Regions from separate parts of the Aerococcus sp. Group 1 genome, predicted to be linked through region 3. Evidence: riboswitches for the same ligand, from Rfam matches in the RefSeq annotation. Region 3 holds a riboswitch; each other region holds the start of a gene.
What was found. Region 3 has a riboswitch for thiamine pyrophosphate ahead of HMPREF9243_RS10800 (hydroxyethylthiazole kinase). Riboswitches for the same ligand answer to the same signal wherever they lie in the genome.
Positions count from the first base shown of each region.

Region 1: linked by a shared signal. The riboswitch ahead of thiW (energy coupling factor transporter S component ThiW) and the one ahead of HMPREF9243_RS10800 (hydroxyethylthiazole kinase) in region 3 are both predicted to bind thiamine pyrophosphate.
Region 2: linked by a shared signal. The riboswitch ahead of thiT (energy-coupled thiamine transporter ThiT) and the one ahead of HMPREF9243_RS10800 (hydroxyethylthiazole kinase) in region 3 are both predicted to bind thiamine pyrophosphate.

Region 1 covers NC_015278.1:1,205,656-1,211,214, forward strand. The annotation lists gene HMPREF9243_RS05570 (AzlC family ABC transporter permease) at 1-437, opposite strand, end outside; gene hpt (hypoxanthine phosphoribosyltransferase) at 628-1,164, opposite strand; gene thiW (energy coupling factor transporter S component ThiW) at 1,276-1,815, opposite strand; TPP riboswitch at 1,841-1,935, opposite strand; gene HMPREF9243_RS05585 (PTS transporter subunit IIC) at 2,401-3,450, opposite strand; gene HMPREF9243_RS05590 (1-acyl-sn-glycerol-3-phosphate acyltransferase) at 4,056-4,712, opposite strand; gene HMPREF9243_RS05595 (YneF family protein) at 4,811-5,029, opposite strand; gene HMPREF9243_RS05600 (RluA family pseudouridine synthase) at 5,123-5,559, opposite strand, start outside.
Region 2 covers NC_015278.1:1,621,196-1,626,754, forward strand. The annotation lists gene HMPREF9243_RS07585 (co-chaperone YbbN) at 1-145, opposite strand, end outside; gene HMPREF9243_RS07590 (Crp/Fnr family transcriptional regulator) at 214-912, opposite strand; gene HMPREF9243_RS07595 (cation:proton antiporter) at 997-2,253, opposite strand; gene thiT (energy-coupled thiamine transporter ThiT) at 2,512-3,078, opposite strand; TPP riboswitch at 3,132-3,231, opposite strand; gene pyrR (bifunctional pyr operon transcriptional regulator/uracil phosphoribosyltransferase PyrR) at 3,230-3,763, opposite strand; gene HMPREF9243_RS07610 (alpha/beta hydrolase) at 3,918-4,745, shown strand; gene HMPREF9243_RS07615 (iron-sulfur cluster biosynthesis family protein) at 4,851-5,174, shown strand; gene HMPREF9243_RS07620 (hydroxymethylglutaryl-CoA reductase, degradative) at 5,307-5,559, shown strand, end outside.
Region 3 covers NC_015278.1:70,440-75,998, forward strand. The annotation lists gene HMPREF9243_RS00345 (LysM domain-containing protein) at 1-301, shown strand, start outside; partial or broken gene HMPREF9243_RS10110 (IS3 family transposase) at 408-1,835, shown strand; TPP riboswitch at 2,100-2,198, shown strand; gene HMPREF9243_RS10800 (hydroxyethylthiazole kinase) at 2,358-2,873, shown strand; gene HMPREF9243_RS10805 (hydroxyethylthiazole kinase) at 2,876-3,196, shown strand; gene thiD (bifunctional hydroxymethylpyrimidine kinase/phosphomethylpyrimidine kinase) at 3,183-4,631, shown strand; gene adhE (bifunctional acetaldehyde-CoA/alcohol dehydrogenase) at 5,034-5,559, shown strand, end outside.

The DNA of each region.
Region 1 (5,559 bases), 950 kb from region 3:
CCTAGAACTGTTCCAATAATCCAGTAAAACTGATCTAATAAACTGATCAAAAAGTAGACCCAAGACTTGTCAATATGACCGGGAACCTTAACCGAAGCCGTAAGTGAAAAGGTTTCATCAGACAAAGCAAAAATGCTATAATATTTTTTCCAACCTAGGGACTGATAACTTTCCAACATGGTAATTCCATAAAACATGTGTCTAGCATTTACCATAACAGCCAACATAAAAGCGGCAAAGGGATCATAGGCTCCCAATAAGACATTAATGCCGGCAAATTGAATCGACCCCCCATAAACAATTAGACTCATTAAAATAGTTAACCAGGGGTGAATTCCTGAACTCGTTGCTAATAAACCAAAGGATAATGACAAAAATAAATATCCCATCATAATCGGGATCGTTTTAGGAAAGGCAAATTTGAGTGCTTCTTTCATTTTATACCTCTTTTCTATGTTAAATAATTCTATCTTACAGAATAATATAGTTACCAAGGAAAATAAATCACAGATAGCTCATCCAATCATGATCTTTTCCAATCAGTCCTGATAGCCTTAGCTAACTTAGCTAATAATAAGAAAAAACTGGGACGAAAGCCCAGTTTCTCTTATAAGTAAGAATATGTGGTTAAGAATAGACTTCTTCTTTTAAAACAGCAATATTAGGATAGTTTCTCAATTGGCCCTTATAGTCTAGGCCATAACCGACAACAAACTTATCCGGAATTTCAAAGCCGATCCAGTCGGCCTGAAAGTCCTTTTTGCGCCGACTCGGTTTATCTAATAAAGAAACGGTTTTTATGGAAGCTGCCTGGCGGGATTTTAAGACCTTATACAAATAGGTTAAAGTTCTCCCTGTATCAACGATATCTTCAACAAACAAGATATGACGCCCCTTTGCAGGAACCGATAAATCTTTTATTATTTTGACTTCGCCACTGGATTCAAAGGCATCACCGTAGCTAGAAACATCCATAAAGTCAATTTCAAGTAGGATATCCATTTGTTTCATTAAATCAGCCATAAAGGGCATCCCCCCTTTTAAGACACAAACGAGTAAAGGATTCTTATCTTGATACTCTTTAGCAATGTCCTTGGCTAATTCTTCGATACGTTCTAATAATTCCGCTTGGGGAATCAGTATTTCTTCCATTAAATTATCCATTAAAAAGCTCCTAATTCTCTATTCTCTTATTCACTCTTGTGATCTTATAATAACAGATAATAGCTAAAGGCGCAGAAAAAATTGAGAACTTTAGCTTTAACTATGACGAATTTAAGCCTTTTTCTTAGATGAGTCATAAACATTGACTCCTAGGCGTTTTTGCATTTTATAAAGCAAACCGGTTTGCCGCAAGGTGGCTAAGAAGAAATAAGCTAAGACACCACCAATAATTGTTGCAATTAGAAAACTAGGAACATAAAACAGCCAAGTAATTCCTGTTTTTCCCAATAGAAGCGCCATTACTGGATAAGAAGCAATAGCTCCGATAATCCCGGTACCGATAATTTCACCAAGCACACAGGCAAGGATAGAACCATTAAAGAGACGATATAGTATTCCCGAAAGCACAGCACCAAAAACTTGGCCAGTAAGTGCTAATGGAGGCACCGAAAAAAGACTCATCCGAATAATTGCAGTCAGAATGGCATTTAACAAACTATACCAAGGGCCCAATAAGACCGAACAAACTACATTAACAAAGTGGGCAGTAGGAGCAAAGCCCTCGATGCGAAAAATCGGTGAAATAACCACCCCAATGGCCACAAACATCGCTACCGTTACTAAAATCAATGGACTTGATTTCTTAGTCAAAAAAATCCCTCCTAAAAGATAAAGGAGAGCACAAAAAAAGACTACCTACGCAAGCATTACCTTGATCAGGTTACAGGGTCGATATCAATCCTCTCAGCCGTGGCTCCCCTAATTAATAGTATTTTACCTACTTATCATATGTCATAAATAAAAATTAAACAAGCCTTTTCACCTATCTTTTAAAAGACCCAATTAAAAACAACAGGGAGAGTGTGACAAAAGTCAAAAGAGCCCTGAAGAGCTACGGATACTATATCTGTAACTCGCTCTTGGCTTCGAACAGCTATAGCAACTGGAACAAAGTATGGAAGATAGGCACAAGGCTATCGCACATAGTTCGTCGTTGGGTTCGACTTGGCAGACTTGGACTGATTTCACAAGTCAGAAACAAGCGAATGCTTCGCTTTTATTCTGACTTGCTCCAATCATCCAAGTCTAGTTGCCAAGTCTCACACTCTGTGTGAAGTGAATGTCAGGGCTGACTTTTGGAACACGTTTTGATTAGATAATTCGTATTTTGAAAAGAGTCTGAGACTTTTGTCCCAGACTCACTTTCCTAAAAGTATTGACTTCTTCTATTCGTTCTTAGTGTTCTGGAGCATGGTAAACATAAATACTTTCATCATAAACCCCCATACGGGTAAATGTCTGATGGGTAATAATAGAAATCGCCAAAGGCACTACTACATATGTTAGGCAGAGGACCAAAATATTAACCACTGCATTATCATCCATAAAATAATAGGCATTGATTGGTCCAGATAGACCCGTGATACCAAAACCAGCTGATTCAGTAGTTCCCTGAATATTAAATAAATAACCAAAGAGTCCTACTACCCCTGCATTAATCACAATAGGTAGGGTCATTTTTAGGTTTTGTAAGTAATTGGCCATAAATAATTTTGGCCCAGCAAATAATAATGAAAAAGTAATCCCATTACTGTTAACTCGTGAAGAAGCATAGAGAAAAGTAAATACAACCGCTACAATTCCTAAGTTAGCTGCCCCAGCCGCTAGACCACTAATGGATACCGCGTAAGCAATCGCAACACTAGACAGAGGCGTAACAATAATAATGGCAAAGGCAATTGCGATTAAAATAGCCATAATTAATGGTTGAATCTCTGTGAGATGAGCAATCCCCTGGCCTAAAAGTAATGTCAGTTGACTAACCAAAGGTAGGATTAAACGGCCAATAAAACCGGGTAAAATTCCTCCCAGTAAAGGAAGAACCACAATGTTGAGACTTTGCCAACGATTATTATAAAGTTTAATAAAAATAGCAGCAATAAAGACGGTGATAATGGTGTTGATTAAGTCTCCCGTTCCTTTAAGTGCCCAAGCCCCATCGACTAAGCGAGCTGCTCCACTCCCTAAAAAAGCAGCTCCTGCTAATGCTGCTGTTTCCATGCCCTTCATATTTAACTGCAAGGCCGCAAAGAGACCGACTAAAAAAGGTACGGCAAATTGAAAAGCTTGAATAGAGCCAGCAAAGTCAGCCAAAACGCCTGGTGTACTTAGCCAAGACCGAGTTAATGCGCCTAGTATGGCACTAGGAATCAAACCGATAACAATACCTGTTGATGCCCCATTTAAAACTTGATTAAAGATATCCTTAATTTTTAAATTCTGCATAAATTAACCTTCCTTCATTAAAGTATTTTTAATATCTTATCATGAAAACATGATAAAATCTTGGGAATTTCACCAAGATACAAATTAAATAAAAAGATTATTTATTTTTTTACTATTTACTTCTATAAAAAAAGGCAGCCCTTACTGCCCTAAATCACATATTATAATTATATTTTGGGGTCTATCTAGTCAACTAGCAAAAAAATACTGCTAAATTATTTAAAGAGATCATTCTAACGATTAAACTTCAATAAAGGATAAGCAAGAGAGTGTGACAAAAGTCAAAATAGCCCTGAAGAGCTACGCATACTATATCTGTAACTCGCTTGCGCTTCGAACAGCTATAGCAACTGGAACAAACTATGGAAGATAGGCGCAAGCCTATCGCACATAGTTCGTCGTTGGGCTCGACTTGGCAGACTTGGAGTGATTTCACAAGTCAGAAATCAGCGACTGTTTCGCTTGTTTCTGACTTGTTCCAATCATCCAAGTCTCACACCCTGTGTGAAGTGGACGTCAGAGCTGACTTTTGAAACACATTTTGATTAGAAGGTCCGTATTTTGAAAAGAGTCTGGGACTTTTTTCCCAGACTCGGTAGGCTTACTTATTTTCGATCCCGTTCCCGAATAGCTGCTTCAAGATCATAATGATAGTTAGGGTCAATCTCTCGATCGATTACTTGAAAAGCCTGCCCAATTTGCTGATCGATGTCCTTGAGGTCTTCTTTTGATAGCTTCTTACCAGCAGGCAAATAGATGGGTTTTCCCACTCTGAACTTTACCCGATTTTTTGCCTTTCTTGAAAAGAGTCCAGAAATATGAATCGGGCCTTGGTAGGCAACGGGTAAAATGTTAACCTTGCCCATTTTTGCCAATACAGCTGCCCCATCCTTAATTTCTGTCGAATAACGAGAGCCAGTAGGAAAAAGTCCAACGTTATCTTCACCCTTTTTGAGTTCGGCTACCGCCGCTTTTAAGGAAGCCATGCTAGGATTTTCTCGATCGACTGGCATAACACCTAAGTGGTCTAAGCACCAATTCACCAAGGCAGATGAAAATAGCTCCTGCTTAGCTAAGAAATGAACCGGTTTAGGTAAGGTATGGATGCCGATAATTACCGGATCAAGTATACTGCGGTGGGGAGCAACAATTAAATATTGTTGATCAGGATCATAGTCCTCATGGTAGGAAAGTTCTGGTTTTCCATTGACAATTCGAAGTAAGCCTTTAACCAAGTAAGCCATAAAGTTATAAAACCACATTTTTGTCACCTCGCTAGGATTTTCAAGCATCAGCTAAGCTAGCCTTTTTAAAAAGCATAAAACAAATAGAGGCTGGAATTCCTCCAACCTCCTTATTATTATTTTTTCGTTTTTTTCATAGAATTAATAATTTGTTGGACACGTTTTTCGGATGGCTTTTGCCCCATTTGTGCCATCATAGTCCGGATCATATCAGCTGAAATTGGTGGGTTATCTTGGAAATAGTTCATCATATAACGACGAGCAATAAAGAAACCTAAGATCATACCGATAATCAAAGTAATAATGATAATAATAATCCAAGCGAAATTTGACATGAATGATTTCCCCCTCTATATAAACATCTTTTTTATTGTACTAAAAATTATCTGACTTGCCAAGTTTAAGAAAATTTATAAACTCCGAGGCTTTTATTTTTCCAAGTGTAAATCATAGTTAGGTAAGGCCTTATGCAATATGTTCATAAAGGTCTTAGGCGGCTTAACCTGAAAGCTAAGTTTTTCTTTAGTGATCGGGTGATTGAATGATAGTCCATAGGCATGGAGACATTGTCCCTGCTGACTAAAAAAACGCTGCTGATAGGCTTTGGCATAGAGTGGGTCATCAACAACAGGATGGTCCAAGTAAGCTAAGTGGGCCCTAATTTGGTGGGTACGGCCAGTTTCCAAACTTAATCGCAGCAAGGCATAGTTTTCCACTTGAGCGATTTGCTTGAAATGGGTCACTGCTTCTTTTCCCAGAGGGTCACCCACATAGCGCATCCGGTCTTTAGGATGACGGCGCAAGGGAATATCAATCGTCCCCTGCTTATCCGGTAAATGACCATAAATCAGGGCAAGGTATTTTC
Region 2 (5,559 bases), 530 kb from region 3:
GGTCATCCCCATGGCTTTTATTAATATCCTCTAGGATAAAACTTAGCATTTTACAAGGGCCACAGGTCTTAGAATAGAAATCGACCAAAACATTGCCCTCAGCAATTTCAGCTTTAAAATCACCTTGTTGGTATTCTTTTATCATCTCAACACTCCTTCATTCAATGTTTGATAGCTATTTGATGATGCAATGGTTAAAACTTTTACTAAGCCTTAACCCATCGCATGAGTCATGAATAATTTCTTGACATCAACTCCTTTACAGGTTATCCAAATTTTCTCTTGATTAATATGGGTCAGGGCCTTCCTTGTCATTTTAAAGAATCCCTCTGCTTCCATAAGGTGTAATTCTTGGTTTAGGCTGGACCGGCTGACCTTGATTAACTTGGCAAAAATTTCTTGAGTGAAGGGTAATTCCATGTCGGGTTTTATATCGCTCCGCCCAATTTCTAGAGAATTCTTGGAGGCAATCCAGTAACAAATCCGTTCACGAATAGTAGGGTAGTTCAAGCAGGAAATGATCCGCTGGGACTCTAAGCCCCGCTCAATCAAGTGGTGGACATAGAGCTCCATACCCAGACTATCTTCAAAAACAATGGCTTTAAATAATTTTGCCGGTATCCAGGTAACGGTAGTGGCGCGTAAGACCACTAAATCATAGGAATAGTTTAAATTCTCGCTAAAATAAAGGTATTCCAATAAGATTGAATTGGTAAAGAAGAGTGAGGTATTTAACTCCTTCCCTTCTGCCGAATAATTCACTGTTTTGAGTAAGCCTTTATCGACAATGCCAATTTCAGTAATCCGTGTTCCAATAGTCTCAATCATATCGCCCTTTTTATAGCTTTCCTGGCGGGTGTGATTAATGACTTTCTCATGGTTGAGACAGTAGTCAATAAATGATGTTGACATTTTCCCATCCCCCTGTATCTTTCAATATGGTTGATTTTCTCCTTTTTTAATACAAGCTGAGGCATGTCCGCTTCACGTCATCACTTAACTAGGCAGTAAGTCTTCTTGCCTTGCCAACTTTTCTTTCTCCTTGCCCGCTTCACCGAGTTTTCGATAAACCATGCCGGCTAGGGGTAGAGAAATAATTTCAATGATTAGGGCAGCGGCTGAAATTGTGATCTGTAAGAGATTAGCTAGCTCAGGATAGACGCCCATTAAATTATATGCAGCAATCCCGGCAAACATAATCGAGACTCCAGAGTGAGGCATCATAATGACTCCCATATACTTTTCCACAACTTTGGGCGCATGACTGATTTTGGCCCCTAGATAGCAACCCAAGTATTTGCCTAGGGCCCTAATCAAGATATAGGCCACCATAAGCATGCCACCGTCAAATAAGGCCGCTGGATTCAAATGAATCGATAGGTTAACAATGAAAATCATTAAGGCATAAGAGTGAATCGGTCCGAGATCCATTTGCAAGCTCGGAACTTTCTCAGGATCAACCACGTTCATAAAGGCACACGACCCGGCAATTCCGGCTAATAAGGACATCATCTGGGTTTCGGTGAAGACCTGCCAGTTCAAATAATTATCTAAGGCATAGATGACCAGCATGGTAAACAGATAAATTAGGAAACTTTGCTGTTTAGAAGTGTTCTTACCCACTAATTTTCCTGCAATCAGACCGATCACTCCACCTAAGAGAATCGGAGCTAAGATCATAATCAGTAATGAGCCCAAGACGGAAGTGGAACTTTCGTTTAGAACTGCTCCAATTACTGAAACTAAGGGGAAGAAGACAATATTAACCATCACTGAATTAAAAGCCGTCATCGATGGCACTGAATCAGATAAGGGGCCAGAACAATCATACTGTTCCACCACTGAGACCGGAGGGGCCGGTGCAGTCGCAATAGCGATCCCCCCAAAGAGTAAGGCAGCAATGATGGGTAGACCTAAGAGGTGTAAAATAAGGGCAAATGCTCCCGTCACCACTGCAAAGGTTACCACCAGGTCAGATATTCCCATGGCGAAGACTTTACTGATGGAATCCTTGATGTCACGGTAAACTAACTTATAGCCCACCATAGACCCCACTAGAATTTGCATCAGTACCATCAGTGATTGGTAGACCTTAGTTGAAACTAATTCAGGGCTTAAGAGATTTAGCCCGTGCTCTCCGAGAAACATGGCCACAATCAACCAACCAATGATAGCTGGGAATTTGATTTTCTTAACCAGTTCTCCGGCAAAATAAGCAATAAGCATTGCCAGTAAAAAACGAAGAACAAACACATAAAACACTCCTTTCCAATATTTCTACTTATTTTTTATTAATTATCAATCGTAAAAGCCTCCTCATTTTATCTGAAAAAATATAGTTCAACATTTCACATGCTTTCTTTTGAAAGTGTTTGCGCGCCAACAATTTCATAAAATCTTTCTTTTTATCAAAAAAGCAGTCTCAGTCAATAAAAAAGACGTCCTCTCAAAGGACGTCTCAGAAAAATAATTACATCTGATCAATTGTAAAAATTATAGGTAAGTTATCACTTAATCTTCTGGATTTAAGAGCCTGGGGGCATTATTAAATAATAAGGCTACCACTAATGCCCCTACTAGCCAGGTAAAGACACCAGTAGGTACATTAACAATGGTCGTATACCACCAAGCATTCATGCCTTCTGGCGCATAAGAAGACCAAAAGGCATAGCCAGCGAACCAATGAATAAAGTATTGGGCGACCATCCCAATAAAGGTTGCTGAAAAGATACCGATCCAAAGGCCTTTTTTATCCCCTTTTAAGCCTGCACTCTTCACCCGATTAGCGAAGAGTCCAGTTAAACCTGCTAACATAAAGGCGAAGAAGTATTCAAGGAAGACTTGGAAGGGAGTTAGAATCGTAGCTTGACCGGTGATTAATTGCAAAAGCCCAAACAGAAAGCCGGCAGCAAAACCGCTCTTTATCCCCCGTCTTAAAGAGATCAAGTAAATGGGAATAACGCCTAAGTTTACCCCAATACCTACTCCATTGGTTGTCGGCAAAAGTCCTAATAAATAAGCTAATACTGCTACCATAGCAATTTCCAATAAAATCCTTACTTGTTTACTTTGTCCCATAATAATTAAATCCTTTCTTAGCACAAAAACAGGTAAGAGAAAATGCCTCTTACCTGTTTTTTCGTGCACTTTCTTCCGCTAGTATTACCTAGTCTCAAGTTCAAAGGGTCTGTAAATTACATCTCAGCCATCAAGGCTCCCCTAGTAGCAACTATTTAATTATATATACTGCATCCTTACTGTCGAGTTCCCGCATCTTCACCCGAATTTTCTCTTGCCGGGAAGTGGGAATGTTTTTACCAACAATATCCGCTCGAATCGGTAATTCCCGGTGGCCCCGGTCAATGAGTGTCACTAAAGAGATCTTGCTTGGACGCCCATGATCCATCAAGGCATCCATGGTCGCCCGAATGGTCCGACCGGTCATGAGCACATCATCACAGATAAAGATATGTTTACCATTCACATCAAAGTCCAGCTGGGATAAGTCTTTGATCAGCTTATCCTTTTCCTGGTCGAGGTCATCACGATAAGCGCGGACATCTAATTCCCCATAAAAGACATCAGCCTCTTCTAACTGATTGATACGGTCCTTAATCCGGTTAGCAATAATAGCTCCCCGGGTTTTAATCCCCACGATGGCTAAATTAGCGGTACCATGGTTGCGTTCCAAAATCTCATAACTCATTCGCGTTAAGGCGCGCTTCATTTCTGCTTCGTTGAGAAGCTCGACTTCTGTTGCCAAGGCATCTCCCCCTTATCCTTTATTCTATTCACATTGTAGCGAAATATTGTGAAGTCTGCAATTATTTCTTAACCTTGAGCATCGTCAGGGGGATTGCACTTGCTTAATCCCCCCGGGTCAAGTATGCTAATAGCACATTAAGCGGAGGTAAATCATGTTCAATGCCGATTATTATTATCTAAAAATGAAAACCCACTACTTAAGCTTGCCCTATTCCGGCAAGAAGCGGCGGGTGCGCGTCCTACTCCCTAAAAATTACCAGCAGGAATCCGCATCCTACCCAGTCGTTTACATGCATGACGGACAAAATGTTTTTTACAGTAAGGAGTCCTTCCTAGGTTATTCTTGGAAGGTCATCCCCACCCTCAAGCGTAACCCCGATTTACCCAAGATGATTGTGGTCGGCATCGACAATGACTCTCAGACTCGGGCGGATGAGTATAATGCTTGGAGCTTCGAAAACCCTAGTGACCCTAAGGCAGGGCCCTTGGGCGGCTTAGGTAATGATTTTAGTGACTTCATTATGAAGGTGGTTAAACCCTTTATCGACCAAAACTATCGGACTAAAACCGATAAAAAACATACAGCCATGATCGGGTCTTCTTTTGGGGCCAATATTACCGCCTATATGGGAATTAAGTATGCCGATCAGATTGGCCGCTTGGGGATTTTTTCCCTAGCCCAATGGATAGCCCAAGAACCCTTTGACCGCTATCTCAAGTCGCAAAGCTTAGACCCCGAGCAAAAAATCTACCTCCAAGTCGGCAGCAAAGAAGGGGACGATACTGACCGTCTCTTTCTCCCAGGCAATATGGCCCAAGCCTATATCGATGCTTCCCTCCACTACCAGGCCTTACTTATAGCAGGAGGTATCCCGGTAGAAAATATTAACTTCAACATCTATGTGGATGAGGAACATAATGAATTTTACTGGGCCAAACACCTCCCCGACTGCCTCCGCTTTCTCAGTAGCGGCTGGTGAAGGTGTGAAAACGTTTTAAAAATTATTTTTAGGCTTTTCCGACTAAACTGCTCACAAATTCTGATATAATCATCCTTACAAGAGTTGTTGTGAGGAGGATATGCCATGAAGTTATTTTTCACCCAGAAAGCCATACAACAGTTACAAAACTTAGATCGTTTCCATAATATCTGCCTAACCACTTCCGATGAAACAGGTCATACCAGCCACAGAGCCTATCGTAGTCTAGTCTTACAAACCAATGCACCAAGTTTTGAAAGTTTTGATGAGGTCCTTGAAACGCATATCGGTCAAATCCATGTCACAACACAAGCCCTCAGCATGTTAGGCAATGATAACCGGATCGATTTTGATGAATTTCGGCAAGTTTTTGTCCTCTTAACCGACGATCAAATGGTCGATGATAATCTCTATTGTATCGATCATTAATACCGACTGGCTATTGATTAATCAAGTAATGACCCATAAACTAGAAGTTGGAAGCACTTGCCAACTTCTTTTTTTATGGAAAAGTACAAAGACTTCCCCCTCACTGATAAACAAAGCACTTAGGAGGTTATTATGACTCAAGTGAATTTACAGGGCTTCTACCGCCTCCCCTTAGAGGAACGTCTGGCCCGCTTAAATGAGCTCCACTATATTAGTGATGCAGAAAAGGATTATCTCAAAAATAACCAGGGTTTGCCCTTAGACCTGGCTGATAACATGGTTGAAAATCTCATTGGAACCTACTCCCTCCCCTTGGGACTGGCAATGAACTTTGTCATCAATCAAAAAGACTACTTGATCCCCATGGCGATCGAAGAACCGAGTG
Region 3 (5,559 bases):
TGCAACTGTTCAAGCTGCACCAGCTGCTGCACCAGCACCTGCACCAGCTCCAGCTCCAGCACAAAGCGCTTACACTGGTTCTTCTTCATCCGCTAAAGAAATCATTGCTCAACGTGAATCTGGTGGTTCATACTCAGCAACTAACGGCCAATACATCGGACGTTACCAATTAAGCGCTTCTTACTTAAATGGTGACTACTCCCCAGCTAACCAAGAACGTGTGGCTGACCAATACGTAGCAAGTCGTTACGGTTCATGGGACAACGCTTTAGCATTCTGGAACGCTAACGGTTGGTACTAAGATAAAAAATAAAGTGCGACCCAAGTCGTATTAACTGAAAACTCCGGCTCCTTTGTAGTGACCCCCAAAAGTTGGACTAAGAATTCAACTTTTGGGGGTTATTTTTATGTCTAAATATTCATTAGAATTTAAACTGAATTTAGTAGGAGACTATATTGCGAAAAAAGGAAGTTATCGAACCTTAGCTAATAAAGCAGGAATAGATCCTTCTATTTTACGAAGGTGGGTTAATAACTATTATGAATTTGGTGTAGATGGTTTAAAGAAAAGGCGGACTCAACAGGTTTATACTGTTGAATTCAAATTAAATGCGATAGAATTGTATGAAAGTACGGAAATGAGTTATCGCGAATTGGCCAATTCATTAAACATGAATAATCCAAGTCTAATCGCTAATTGGCGAAGAGCTTATCATGAAAGAGGACTTGATGGCCTTTCCGCGAGGAAAGGAAGGCCACCTAAAGTGTCTAAAAAGAAATCACAAATCAATCAAATAAAGGATAGCAGCGAAACCAATCAGTTAAGTGAAGCAAAAAATAAAGGAACTTGAACAACGGATTACGGATTTAGAAATTGAGAACAAATTTTTAAAAGGATTGAGGAGACGTGTGGCTCAAAGAGTCAAGCGAGAAAAGAAGAAATAGTGACCGAAATCACACGTCTCCATGATGAAAAATATGCTTTAAAAGATATTCTTAGCGTTTTAAAGTTTCCTAAATCGACCTACTTTTATTGGAAAAATAAAGATGAGGAAATTGATAAGGATGCCGATTTAAAAGAGGAAATGAAAGACATCAGAGAAACCCATAAGGATTATGGTTATCGAAGAATGCGAGCTGAACTGCTTTCCCGTGGTTATAAGGTCAGTAAAAACAAAGTTCAACGCCTAATGAAAATTATGGGGATACAGGTCACTAGCTATACTAGAAAGACAAGAAAATATAATTCCTACAAAGGAACGATTGGAGAGATAGCGCCAAATCGTATCAACCGGCGGTTTGATTCGACCATTCCTTATCAAAAAATAACAACAGACACAACAGAATTTAAATACTACTATGCCGATGATTCTGGGAATTATCAAACTGGAAAACTCTATTTAGATCCTTACATGGATCTATTTAATCGAGAAATTATTTCTTTTAAGATAACACATCAGCCTAATGGACAAAGCATGTTGGAGGGGCTACAAGCTGCCATTGAAGCAAGTAAATTATGTCCATACAGAAGAACCTTTCATTCTGATCAGGGCTGGGCCTATCAAATGAAAAGTTACACCCGGCTCTTGAAGGATCACCGAATTTTTCAAAGTATGTCTCGTAAAGGAAATTGCTTAGATAATTCGCCAATGGAGAATTTCTTTAGTCTACTAAAACAAGAAGTCTACTATGGTCGGACTTATCATTCCTTTGAAGAATTAGCACAAGCGATTGAAGATTTTATAATCTATTACAATGGTGAAAGAATCAAAGAAAAATTAGATTTTAGGAGTCCTATAGAATTTCGTCTTCATCACGCTTCTTTCGCCGCTTAATGATTACACATAAACTTTAAACTTATCAAGAGCCGCTACGCTCTTCCTCTTGACAAGTTTAAATTTCTGAGTAAATGTGTCGGCAAGAAATAAGCAAGAACTGTAAGCAACAAAAAAGAGCTGGCCAAAGGCCAACTCACTATATATAAAGTCCAACTTATTGGGGTCACCATACTTAGGCTGGAGTTTTTTTATTTAAGCGGTTTTCGGGACCCAGCCGTAACTCTGCCTTGAATAAGTAAGCGGTTTCTGCTATAGTTAGAAAGTACTCACAAGAGGTGCTTTTGCTGAGATAGGTGGAAACCTGGACTCTTTGAACCTGAGAAAGTTAAGACTTGCGTAGGGATGTGAGAATTCAAGTATCGTAATATAGTCTAACCAGGATCTTTGGTTAAGATGAAACGATAAGAAGTCCTGCAAAGTACACTTAGTGGAGTATACTTTGCAGGGCTTTTTCTGTTTATGAACGAGATTCCTGCAAGTGATCTTTTAGCGATTAAGAAGAATAAGAGAGATGAGAATATGTCTAAAAAAACAGCCATTCCCTTTGCTAAATATTGTCAGCAGGTCAAAGAGAAGTCTCCGCTGATCCAAGTTTTAAATAATTATGTCACTATTCATGATGTGGCCAATGTGATTTTGGCCAGTGGCGGGCGTCCTGTGATGACCGATAACTTACCTAATAGTAAGGATGTGGTCAAGACGGCTGACCTTTTGCTATTGAATGCCGCTAGTCCCAGACCTAATCAGGAATTGTTGGACCTTGCCGCCATAGCGAAAAATGACCACCATCCCGTGGTCTTAGACCCAGTGGGGGTTTCAGCTATGCCGTTTAAATTAAAGCTCTGTCAAGAGCTGATTGACCGGGGTCTAGTAAGGGCGGTAAAGGGGAATGCTTCGGAAATTCGAAGCCTCCTCTTTGAAAAAAGCCAAGGATCTGGGGTCGACCTGGGTCCTGGAGACGAGGTAAGCTTAGCCAACCTGGCTGATTTTGCTCCGGACTTTAAAGCTTACGCCCAAGAAAAGGAATTATCCTAGCCATGTCAGGCCCGATTGACTTAGTGACTGACGGCGAGCGGCTGGCAGTCATTGAAAATGGCCACTCTTGGATGGCTTCCTATACGGGGTCAGGTTGCCAGTTAAGCGGCGTCCTAGCTAGCTTTTTAGCCGGTAATCCGGATGAAGATCCTTTTTACCTAGCTACAGCTGCCATGATTAGCTATGGGGTGGCGGGAGAAATTGCTGCTCAAGTGCTCCAGCCTTATGAGGGCAATGCCACTTATTCCAACCGAGTGATTGACCAGGTCTTCTTATTAGAGGCCAAAGAATTAGAAAGGAGAGCCAAGTATGACATTCAATAAAAATGATTTATTGGTCTATGCCATTACGCCCGACCGCTTTGACCATGACGAATTAATCCAGCAAGTCAAAGAGGTCTTAGCAGGAGGGGCGACGATTTTACAGTTACGTTTAAAGGACCATCCTTTTAAAGACCAAGAGGATAAGCTGGCTCTAACTAAAAAAATCAAAGCCCTCTGCCAAGAAGCAGGTGTCCCCTTTATTATCGATGATGACTATGAACTGGCCCTGGCGGTAGATGCTGACGGCCTCCATGTTGGAGAAGATGACCTGCCAGTTGACCAGGCTAGACAACTACTCGGCCCGGAAAAAATTATCGGGGCTTCGGCTAAGACTTTGGATACCGCTCTAAAAGCCCAAGCGGCTGGTGCAGACTATTTGGGAGTTGGCGCCCTCTATCCGACCCAGTCTAAGGCCAATGCCCAAGGAACTAGTCTGACTACCCTGAGAACGATTGCCCAAGGGGTCAATATTCCCATTGTAGGCATTGGTGGGATTAGCTTAGATAATATGGCCAATTTACGGGACCAGGGTTTGGCTGGGGTGGCACTAATTTCCGCCCTATTTAAAGCGGAGGACCCCTACCGAACCACGCAAGCCGTTCGCCAAGCTGCTGAAAGGCTTTTTAAACTCCAAGCCGTCCTTACCATCGCCGGCTCAGACTCAAGCGGTGGAGCCGGAATTCAAGCAGACCTCAAGACCATGCAAGCTAATGGAGTCTTTGGTATGAGTGCCATTACTTCAGTGACCGCCCAAAATACTAGGGGTGTGACCGGGGTCTATGATCTCAGTCCAGAGGCCTTGGCTAGCCAACTCCAAGCGGTCTTCGAGGATATTCCTCCGGCTAGTGTCAAGATTGGTATGGTTTCCCAAGTGGAATTAGTAGAGGAAATCGCCAAAGCCCTTAAAACCTACCAGGCTAAAAATGTCGTAGTGGACCCGGTCATGGTCGCAACGAGCGGGTCCAACTTGATCCAGGACCAAGCGGTGCAGGTCTTAGCTGACCAGGTCTTCCCGCTCGCTTGCTTAATTACTCCCAATATTCCTGAAAGCCAGGTCTTAGCGGGACAAGACATCCATTCGGCAGCCGATATGGAAGCCGTCGCTAAGACGATTAGTCAGACCTACCAAGTCGCTGTCCTCTGTAAGGGTGGCCATCGGGTCAATGACGCTAACGATGTCCTGGTTACCCCTGAGGGCGAGGTCCACTGGTTTAGGGGTGAGCGGGTTGATAATCCCAATACCCATGGGACTGGCTGTACGCTATCCAGTGCCATTGCCAGCAACCTAGCCAAGGGTGATGACTTAGTCACTGCCATTGCTCGGGCTAAGACCTATCTCAGCCTGACCCTTAAAGATCAATTAGATCTTGGCCAGGGGAGTGGCCCCTTGAACCATGGCTTTGGCCTCTTGACTTATTACCCCACTGACCATTAATTTGCTTTAGCTTCCCTTAGCCAATAGTTTTTAGTCTTTCAACCCTTCTACGAGGCTAGACCTGCTAGGGGAAGCGTATCTGTACACCGATAAGGGTCATGATAGCTTGTCATGGCCTTTTTTCTATATTTTGGAAAAGTGTGGGGACTGTTTTTAGCATAGAGCATATTTCTTCTTATATTGTGAAAACAAACACATATTTTCTCTTTTTAATTAAAATATAAAAATATTCTTTTAAAAGTTGTAAGCGATTACAAGGTTAAATTACTAATATTTAAGTAATTGTAAGCGGTTATAGATAAAAAGAAAACAAAAATAACTTGCTTTTTATTTGTGAATAATTTAACATAATAGCCATAAAGATGAAAGTCATTAAAAATCAAAGAAAGGTTAGGAATAACAATGGCTAAAGGAAAAGAACAAAAAGTAGATATTCCACAATTTATCGATGAGACAGTGGCTAAGGCTAAACAGGCCTTAGAAGATTTTATGGCCTTAGACCAAGAGCAAATCGACCATATTGTTACTAAGGCGTCGATTGCTGCCTTAGACCAACATGGGGTCTTAGCTAAACATGCCGTTGAAGATACTGGACGGGGTGTCTTTGAAGATAAGGCCACCAAGAACTTATTTGCCTGTGAACATGTGACCAACCACATGCGCCACTTGAAAACAGTAGGTATTATTGATCGTGATGAGGCCAAGGGATTGACCTATATTGCTGAACCGGTCGGGGTAATTTGTGGGATTGTTCCTACTACCAACCCAACATCGACAGCAATCTTTAAGTCCTTGATTTCTTTGAAGACCCGTAATCCCATTGTCTTCTCCTTCCACCCTCAAGCGCTGGAATCTTCCATCCATGCGGCCAAAGTGGTGCGGGACGCAGCGATTGCGGCAGGGGCACCTGAAAACTGTATCCAATGGA